3 regions of the Streptomyces sp. NPDC059008 genome follow, and region 2 is predicted to be linked to each of the others. Evidence: predicted binding sites of a transcription regulator. Region 2 holds the regulator's gene; each other region holds the start of a gene.
What was found. Region 2 encodes HrcA, which represses chaperone genes, less so after heat shock. Its sites were predicted from a motif close to TTNGCACTCNGNNNNNCNGAGTGCNAA; they were not measured.
Positions count from the first base shown of each region.

Region 1: a site for HrcA is predicted at 1,859-1,885, ahead of groES (co-chaperone GroES). Genes of this name have one in related genera too.
Region 3: a site for HrcA is predicted at 1,909-1,935, ahead of groL (chaperonin GroEL). Genes of this name have one in related genera too.

Region 1 covers NZ_JBHYJC010000010.1:122,906-126,148, forward strand. The annotation lists gene ACFWZH_RS15480 (methyltransferase domain-containing protein) at 1-135, opposite strand, end outside; gene ACFWZH_RS15485 (FtsW/RodA/SpoVE family cell cycle protein) at 160-1,563, opposite strand; gene groES (co-chaperone GroES) at 2,034-2,342, shown strand; gene groL (chaperonin GroEL) at 2,475-3,243, shown strand, end outside.
Region 2 covers NZ_JBHYJC010000004.1:42,980-46,222, reverse strand. The annotation lists gene ACFWZH_RS07945 (nitronate monooxygenase) at 1-25, opposite strand, end outside; gene dnaJ (molecular chaperone DnaJ) at 114-1,253, opposite strand; gene hrcA (heat-inducible transcriptional repressor HrcA) at 1,254-2,270, opposite strand; gene ACFWZH_RS07930 (MBL fold metallo-hydrolase) at 2,465-3,199, shown strand.
Region 3 covers NZ_JBHYJC010000002.1:208,533-211,775, reverse strand. The annotation lists gene ACFWZH_RS03870 (hypothetical protein) at 1-16, shown strand, start outside; gene groL (chaperonin GroEL) at 123-1,745, opposite strand; gene ACFWZH_RS03860 (cold-shock protein) at 2,180-2,383, opposite strand; gene ACFWZH_RS03855 (MoaD/ThiS family protein) at 2,870-3,148, opposite strand; gene thrC (threonine synthase) at 3,201-3,243, opposite strand, start outside.

The DNA of each region.
Region 1 (3,243 bases), on a different contig from region 2:
GGGGTGGTCGCGGCGCAGCCGGGTCGCGGCCGCCAGCTCGTCCGCCGGGTCGAAGTCGCGCAGTTCGGCCAGCAGCGCCTGCCCCTCGGGGGCCAGCAGCGCGGAGAAGGTGTCGAGGTCGGTCACCTGCACCATTGTGGTCCAGGCGGGGCGTGGGCCCTACGTCGCCCGGCGGCCGCGCCCGCGCCGGCGCGGCCGGTCGCGGCCGGCGCCCTCCGGCTCGCGGCGGCGCTGCGCATGGTCGCTGATCCGCAGCAGCAGCGCCACCATCACCCAGTTCGCGACCAGTGACGAGCCGCCCTTGGCCAGGAACGGCAGGGCCTTGCCGGTCAGCGGGATCAGGCCGGTGACGCCGCCGGAGACGACGAAGACCTGGAGCAGCAGCGCCCCGGCGAGCCCGACCGCGAGCAGCTTGCCGAACGGGTCGCGGGCGGTCAGCGCCACCCGCAGCCCGCGCTGCGCGAGCAGCACGTACAGCATCAGCACCGCCATCACCCCGGCCAGGCCCAGCTCCTCGCCGACGGTGGTGAGGATGAAGTCGCTGTTGCCCGCGAAGCCGACCAGTTCGGGGTGGCCCTGGCCCAGGCCGGTGCCGCCGATGCCGCCGCTGCCGAAGCTGAACAGCGCCTGGCCGAGCTGGTCGGACATGTGCTCCGCGCGGCCTTCCTTGGTGAAGGCCCGCATGGGGTCCAGCCAGGCCGTGACGCGGCCGTGGACGTGCGGCTCCAGGGAGCCGACGACGGCCGCGCCGACCGTGGCCATCAGCAGGCCGCACAGCACCCAGCCGGCGCGGCCGGTGGCCATGTAGAGCATGATCACGAAGACGCCGAAGAAGATCAGCGAGGTGCCCAGGTCCCGTTCGAAGACCAGCACCAGCAGGCTGATCACCCAGATCGTGAAGATCGGCCCGAGCTGCCTTCCCGGGGGCAGCTGGACGCCCATGACGCGGCGTCCGGCCAGCGCCAGCGCATCGCGGTTGACGGTGAGGTAGCCGGCGAAGAACACCGAGATCATGATCTTCACGAACTCGCCGGGCTGCAGCGACAGCGGCCCGAGCAGGATCCAGCGCTTGGCGCCGTACATGTCGGCGCCGAAGAAGGCCGGCGCCATCAGCAGCACCAGGGCGACGGCCATCGTCAGATAGATGTAGCGCTGCAGGATGCGGTGGTCGCGCAGCACCAGCAGGATGGCGATGCAGACCGCCACCCCGATCACCGTCCACACCAGCTGGCCGCTCGCCGCCTCGGCGATCTTCAGACGCGGGGTCTGCGCGTAGGTGATGTCCAGCCGGTGCAGCAGGACCAGCCCGATCCCGGTCAGCAGGGTCGCCAGCGGCAGGATCAGCGGATCGGCGCGCGGGGCGAAGCGGCGCAGGACCAGATGCGGCACCAGCGCCACGAAGAGCATGCTGACGGCGAAGCCGGCCAGGCCGCCGGGCAGCCGGCCGGTCATCGACAGACCGGTGTAGGCGTAGCCGAAGACGGCGGTCAGGACGACGAGGGCGAGCAGCCGGGCCTCGGTCCTGCGGCGGTCCGGCGCCCGTTGAAGCGCGGCGAACGTCATGGTGCGCTCGGCGTCGCTCTCCGGCTCCCCGGCCGGCCGGGGAGCGCTGGTCAGTCCACGCACGGGTTCCTCCGCCTTCGGTGGTCAGGGCCTGCGGACCCGGTCCGGGCCGATCCACACGGCACGCCCGGGCCCGGTTCGCAGGCCCGGCAGTCGGGGAAGTAGACGAGGTGGTCCGGGGGGTGGTTGCCGGAGAACGGGAAGGTGTGTCCGATTTGGCAGGGAACCCTCCCCGGTGGCGGACCCGTTGGCCGCGGCGCGGTCAACCGGCGTAGCGGAACCCGCCCCCGGCGCGCTGGCACTCCGCTTGACCGAGTGCTAACCGCGTCATAGTCTCGGCGTTGGCACTCTCCAGTGGGGAGTGCCAAACACACAGCGACGGGCAGGTCCGGCACCCGCGACGACGGATCCACCTGGTCGCCACCTCAGACAGTTAACCCCGTGAGATCTCCGAAGGGGGAGGTCGGATCGTGACGACCGCCAGCTCCAAGGTTGCCATCAAGCCGCTTGAGGACCGCATCGTGGTCCAGCCGCTCGACGCCGAGCAGACCACGGCCTCGGGCCTGGTCATTCCGGACACCGCCAAGGAGAAGCCCCAGGAGGGCGTCGTCCTGGCCGTGGGCCCGGGCCGCATCGAGGACGGCAAGCGCGTCGAGCTCGACGTCACCGTTGGTGACGTCGTTCTCTACAGCAAGTACGGCGGCACCGAGGTGAAGTACAACAACGAGGAGTACCTCGTTCTCTCGGCCCGCGACGTGCTCGCGATCGTCGAGAAGTAAGTCACCCAGATTTGCCGTGATCTGCGCCCCTGGTTCCCGCGTCTAAACAACCCGGGGCAGGGGCGCAGTTCGTTTGACCCAGCGGTCCCCACTGCGTGCCGAGGATCGCAATGAGAGGACTTGAAGCACCCCATGGCGAAGATCCTGAAGTTCGACGAGGACGCCCGTCGCGCCCTTGAGCGCGGCGTGAACAAGCTTGCCGACACGGTGAAGGTGACGATCGGTCCGAAGGGCCGCAACGTCGTCATCGACAAGAAGTTCGGTGCCCCGACCATCACCAACGACGGTGTCACCATCGCCCGTGAGGTCGAGGTCGACGACCCGTACGAGAACCTGGGCGCCCAGCTCGTCAAGGAGGTGGCGACCAAGACCAACGACATCGCGGGTGACGGCACCACCACCGCCACCGTGCTGGCCCAGGCGCTGGTCCGCGAGGGCCTGCGCAACGTCGCCGCGGGCGCTTCCCCGGCCGCCCTGAAGAAGGGCATCGACGCCGCCGTGCAGGCCGTGTCCGAGGAGCTCCTCGCGACCGCCCGCCCGATCGACGACAAGGCCGACATCGCCGCCGTCGCCGGTCTGTCCGCGCAGGACAAGCAGGTCGGCGAGCTGATCGCCGAGGCGATGGACAAGGTCGGCAAGGACGGTGTGATCACCGTCGAGGAGTCCAACACCTTCGGTCTGGAGCTGGACTTCACCGAGGGCATGGCCTTCGACAAGGGCTACCTCTCGCCGTACATGGTCACCGACCAGGAGCGTATGGAGGCCGTCCTCGAGGACCCGTACATCCTGATCCACCAGGGCAAGATCGCCTCGATCCAGGACCTGCTGCCGCTGCTGGAGAAGGTCATCCAGGCGGGTGGCTCCAAGCCGCTGCTGATCATCGCCGAGGACGTCGAGGGCG
Region 2 (3,243 bases):
AGAGATCGGTCAGTGCGGTGGACATGAGCACATCGTGTCACGGGAAACGCCGAGCCCCCGCATCAGGGGCTCGGCGCAGGTACGCGCCTGGGCGCGCCGGCTCGGGCCGTGGCCTACCGCCCGTTGAACGCGTCCTTCAGCCGCGAGAACAACCCCTGCTGCCCCGGCTGGAACTGGCCCGTGGGCCGCTCCTCGCCGCGCAGCTTGGCGAGCCGCCGCAGCAGCTCCTCCTGCTCGGGATCGAGCTTGGTCGGGGTCTGCACCTCGACATGGACGATGAGATCGCCGCGGCCGTTGCCCCGCAGATGCGTCACCCCGCGCTGGTGCAGCGGAATCGACTGCCCGGACTGGGTGCCCGGCCGCACATCGATCTCCTCCACCCCGTCCAGCGTCTCCAGCGGGCACTTCGTGCCCAGCGCCGCCGCCGTCATCGGGATGGTGACCGTGCAGTGCAGATCGTCGCCGCGCCGCTGGAAGACCGGGTGCGGCAGCTCGTGGATCTCGACGTAGAGGTCACCGGCGGGTCCGCCGCCGGGGCCGACCTCGCCCTCGCCCGCGAGCTGGATCCGGGTGCCGTTGTCGACACCGGCCGGGATCTTGACGGTCAGCGTGCGGCGGGAGCGGATCCGCCCGTCGCCCGCGCACTCGGGGCACGGCGTCGGCACGACCGTGCCGAAGCCCTGGCACTGCGGGCACGGCCGCGACGTCATGACCTGGCCGAGGAAGGACCGGGTGACCTGCGAGACCTCACCGCGGCCGCGGCACATGTCACAGGTCTGCGCCGAGGTCCCCGGCGCCGCGCCCTCACCGGTGCACGTCGTGCAGACCACGGCGGTGTCGACCTGGATGTCCTTGGTCGTACCGAAGGCCGCCTCGTTCAGCTCGACGTCGAGCCGGATCATGGCGTCCTGGCCGCGGCGGGTGCGCGAGCGCGGTCCGCGCTGCGAGGCCGTGCCGAAGAAGGCGTCCATGATGTCGGAGAAGTTGCCGAAGCCCGCGCCGAAGCCGCCCGCGCCGCCACCGGCTCCGCCCGACTGCGACAGCGGGTCCCCGCCGAGGTCGTAGACCTGCTTCTTCTGCGGATCCGACAGGACCTCGTAAGCGGCGTTGATCTCCTTGAACCGCTCCTGGGTCTTGGGGTCCGGGTTCACGTCCGGGTGCAGCTCGCGCGCCAGCCGGCGGAACGCCTTCTTGATCTCGTCCTGCGAGGCATCGCGCCGTACGCCCAGGACCGCGTAGTAATCCGTGGCCACTTACGACTCCGCCAGGATCTGTCCGACGTAACGTGCCACTGCGCGTACCGCTCCCATCGTTCCGGGGTAGTCCATGCGGGTCGGTCCGACCACGCCGAGTTTGGCGACTGCCTCGTCGCCCGAACCGTAGCCGACCGTGACGACCGATGTGGACGTCAGGCCTTCGTGGGCATTCTCATGCCCGATACGTACGGTCATGCCCGAGTCCTTGGCCTCGCCGAGGAGCTTGAGCAGCACCACATGCTCCTCAAGGGCCTCCAGCACCGGACGGATGGTCAGGGGGAAGTCGTGCCCGAAGCGCGTGAGATTGGCGGTGCCGCCGATCATCAGCCGCTCTTCGGTCTCCTCCACCAAAGTCTCCAGCAACACCGACAGCACTGTCGAGACCGTGCCGCGGTCGTCCTGTTCGAAGGACTCCGGGAGATCCTGCACCAACTGGGGCACATCCGTGAAACGGCGTCCCACGACCCGGCTGTTGAGCCGCGCCCGCAGGTCCGCCAGCGAGGTCTCGGCGAACGGCGTCTGGCAGTCGATGAGCCGCTGCTCGACCCGCCCGGTGTCCGTGATCAGTACGAGCATCAACCGGGCCGGTGCCAGTGCCAGCAGCTCGACGTGCCGGACCGTGGACCGCGTCAGCGACGGGTACTGCACGACCGCGACCTGCCGGGTCAGCTGAGCCAGCAGCCGTACCGTGCGTCCCACCACGTCGTCGAGGTCGACGGCACCGTCCAGGAAGTTCTGGATCGCCCGCCGCTCCGGGCTGGACAGCGGCTTGACGCCGGCCAGCTTGTCGACGAAGAGGCGGTAGCCCTTGTCGGTCGGGATCCGCCCCGCGCTCGTGTGCGGCTGGGCGATGAAACCCTCGTCCTCCAGGGCTGCCATGTCGTTGCGGACGGTGGCCGGGGAGACCCCCAGCTGATGCCGCTCGGTGAGCGCCTTGGAGCCGACCGGCTCCTCCGTCCCGACATAGTCCTGGACGATGGCGCGCAGCACTTCGAGCCTGCGTTCACTGAGCATCCCGCGCACCTCCAGTCCGGCCGTCCGCCGTTTCGTTACTCCTGGCACTCACGCAAGCCGAGTGCCAGACCCGGAGCCAGTGTACGGCCGGGTAGCACGGCCACGGCAAGGGCGACCTTGCGCGGCGCCCGCCCGATGACCGTGTTCGGCCGATCCGCCGGGCAACGCTATCGCGATGGAGCTAGCGTCTCGGTATGGGCACTGCTTGGGAAGAGGCCGGGTGGGAACAGCTCGGTGACGGTGTCGCCAGGCGCCGGATGCCGGGCTGGGACGAGACGATCGGCGTGATCACCGGCTCGGCCGGCGTCATGATCGTGGACACCGGTGCGAGCATCCGCGACGGCGCGGATCTGCGCCGGGCGATCCGTGGCGTGCTGGGTCGGGAAGTGACGCATGTCGCGCTCACCCATCCGCATTTCGATCATGTGCTGGGCACCGCCGCCTTCGCCGGCGTCGAGGTGTTCGGCGCGGCCGGCCTGGGCGAGCTGCTCCGGCGCGGCAAGGACGAGCTGCGGCACGACGCGATGCGCCACGGCGTCTCGCGGGACGCCGCCGCGGAGGCCGCCGATCTGCTGGTCGCCCCGCACCACCATGTGCACGGCCAGCTGACCGTCGATCTCGGCGACCGGCAGGTGCTGCTCGCCAACGTCGGTCCCGGCCACACCGCCCACGACCTGGCGGTCCTGGTGCCCGGCCGGCACGGCGCCGCCGAGATCGTCTTCTGCGGCGACCTGGTCGAGGAGTCCGGCGAACCGCAGGCCGGCCCGGACGCGCTGCCCCAGCAGTGGCCCGCTGCCCTGGACCGCCTGCTGGCCCTCGGCGGCGAGGACGCGGTGTACGTCCCCGGTCACGGCGCCGTGGTGGACGCCGCCTTCGTCCGCGCCCAGCGCGACGCCCTGGCCGCCCTCTTCGGCGTCCCGCCGTCCTGAGCGCCGGCCCCTCCCCGACCGGGGCCTGTCGTGACTGATCGGGT
Region 3 (3,243 bases), on a different contig from region 2:
CGAGGACTCGCGGTGAGGAGCCGGTGAACGCCGTCGGGGCGGCACCCCCTGGGAGGAGGGTGCCGCCCCGACGTATGTGCGGACGTGTGATCCGGGAGGGATCAGCGTTCCGATCCGGAGGATCAGAAGTCCATGTCACCGCCCGGCATGCCGCCCGGAGCGGCCGCGGCGGCCTTCTCCGGCTTGTCGGCGATGACGGCCTCGGTGGTGAGGAACAGCGCCGCGATGGAGGCGGCGTTCTGCAGCGCGGAGCGGGTGACCTTGGCCGGGTCGATGATGCCTTCGGCGACCAGGTCGACGTACTCGCCGGTCGCGGCGTTCAGGCCGTGACCCGGGGTCAGGTTGCGCACCTTCTCCACGACGACGCCACCCTCGAGGCCGGCGTTGACGGAGATCTGCTTCAGCGGGGCCTCCAGGGCCAGCTTCACAGCGGCGGCACCGGTGGCCTCGTCGCCGTCGAGCTCCAGCTTCTCGAAGACCTGGGAGGCCTGGAGCAGGGCGACGCCACCGCCGGCGACGATGCCCTCCTCGACGGCCGCCTTCGCGTTGCGAACGGCGTCCTCGATGCGGTGCTTGCGCTCCTTGAGCTCGACCTCGGTCGCGGCACCGGCCTTGATGACCGCAACACCGCCGGCGAGCTTCGCCAGGCGCTCCTGCAGCTTCTCGCGGTCGTAGTCGCTGTCCGAGTTCTCGATCTCGGCGCGGATCTGGTTGACGCGGCCCTGGACCTGGTCGCTGTCGCCGGCACCGTCGACGATGGTGGTCTCGTCCTTGGTGATGACGACCTTGCGGGCGCGGCCGAGCAGGTCGAGACCGGCGTTCTCCAGCTTGAGGCCGACCTCCTCGGAGATGACGGTGCCACCGGTGAGGATGGCGATGTCGCCGAGCATGGCCTTGCGGCGGTCACCGAAGCCCGGGGCCTTGACGGCGACGGACTTGAAGGTGCCACGGATCTTGTTGACGACCAGGGTCGACAGGGCCTCGCCCTCGACGTCCTCGGCGATGATCAGCAGCGGCTTGCCGGACTGCATGACCTTCTCCAGGAGCGGCAGCAGGTCCTTGACGTTGCCGATCTTGGAGTTGACGATCAGGATGTACGGGTCGTCGAGCGACGCCTCCATACGCTCCATGTCGGTGGCGAAGTACGCCGAGATGTAGCCCTTGTCGAAGCGCATACCCTCGGTGAGCTCCAGCTCCAGACCGAAGGTCTGGGACTCCTCGACGGTGATGACGCCTTCCTTGCCGACCTTGTCCATGGCCTCGGCGATCAGCTCGCCGATCTGGGTGTCGGCGGCGGAGATGGAGGCGGTGGAGGCGATCTGCTCCTTGGTCTCCACGTCCTTGGCCTGCTCCAGCAGGGCGGCGGAGACGGCCTCGACGGCCTTCTCGATACCGCGCTTGAGGGCCATCGGGTTGGCGCCGGCGGCGACGTTGCGCAGGCCCTCGCGGACCAGGGCCTGGGCCAGGACGGTCGCGGTCGTCGTGCCGTCACCGGCGACGTCGTCCGTCTTCTTCGCGACCTCCTTGACCAGCTCGGCGCCGATCTTCTCGTACGGGTCCTCGAGCTCGATCTCCTTGGCGATGGAGACACCATCGTTGGTGATCGTGGGGGCGCCCCACTTCTTCTCGAGGACGACGTTGCGGCCCTTGGGGCCGAGGGTGACCTTGACGGCGTCGGCGAGCTGGTTCATCCCGCGCTCGAGACCGCGCCGTGCCTCCTCGTCGAACGCGATGATCTTGGCCATGTGAAGTGGTCCTCCCGGACGGGGTGGATTTCTCCGGATCGGCACCCGTGCCCGCGACGGACGGTCCGTGCGCCGTGTGGTTCCTTGCCCCACCCGGCGTCCGGACCTCACCGGCCCGATCCAAGTTCTGTCACTCTCACTCGGAGAGTGCTAACGCCAATGATTAGCACTCGGGCAGGGCGAGTGCAAGCCGCCTGGAGGGGGTCGGCGAGGGTCGGCGGGTGGGCGAGGGGTGAGCGACGGACGGGCGCCGGCCGCCCGGCGGGGTGCCGCCGGGGCGCCACGCGGCGGCGAGCGGCACGGAGCGGGCGCAGGCGGGACGGGGGGCGGGCGCAGGCGACGGGGGCTCAGGTCCCGCCGCAGGGAGGGCAGGCAGAAGGCCCGTACCCCGTGACGGGGTACGGGCCTTCTCTACGCTGCAGTCGGCCCGCGCCTCAGGCGCTCACCCTGACCATGTCCGCCTGCGGCCCCTTCTGGCCCTGCGAGATCTCGAACTCGACCCGCTGGCCCTCCTCAAGGGTGCGGTAGCCGTCCATCTGGATCGCGCTGTAGTGGACGAATACATCCGCACCACCGTCGACCGCGATGAAGCCGTACCCCTTCTCCGCGTTGAACCACTTGACGGTGCCCTGAGCCATGCCTAACTCCCCTATTACTGGCCCTTGCGCAGGACCGCACTCCGCGGACCCGGGTCAGACCTCACCCCGCGAAATGGCCCGTGGGGTGTGCGCCGGAACGCGTCGACCGCCGCTGAATGTATCTGCACCGATGCCCAGCGCAACAGGTCAATCGGACGAGAATTCTGGCGCCGGAGAATCGGCAATATGCGATGAAATCCCGTTTCTCCGGGGCAAGTCGGGCCGGGCATAGCGCACGTAAGCGACAAATGCCGCACACACTTTGAGCACAACTCTCCGCGCTTTCCTATGCGTTCGGCACGTGCGCGGAGTTATCCGGAACGGAGATCACCGCAATGGTATCCCCTTTCACTAAGCGGAATTGCCCCGTCCGATTTCAACGGACGGGGCAATTCCGGTCAAGTAGGTGAAGAGATGGCGCAAATTAGCGCTCACCCGTCGACCGATCGGGGGTGACCGGTCAACAGTCACCGGGCGCGTGCTTCCTCAGCAGCCGCCGGCGACCGCCGGGATGATGGAGACGCCCGCACCGTCCGGGGTCGGCGTCTCCAGGCCCTGCTCGAAGCGCACATCGTCGTCGTTGACGTAGACGTTCACGAAGCGACGCAGCTTGCCCGCGTCGTCCAGTACACGAGCCGCGATGCCCTGGTGGTTCTTCTCCAGGTCGGCGATCACCTCGGAGAGGGTCGCGCCCTCGGCGGTGACCTCGGCCTCACCACCGGTGTACGTACGGAGGATGGTGGGGATGCGGACCTTGACGCTCATGGTTCTGCCTTCCGGACAGGGTTGGGGAGTGCGGATTCGTAGAGCTGTGGACTCAGCCTGCCAGGCCGGCCTCGCGGAACGCGTCCAGGCTCGGG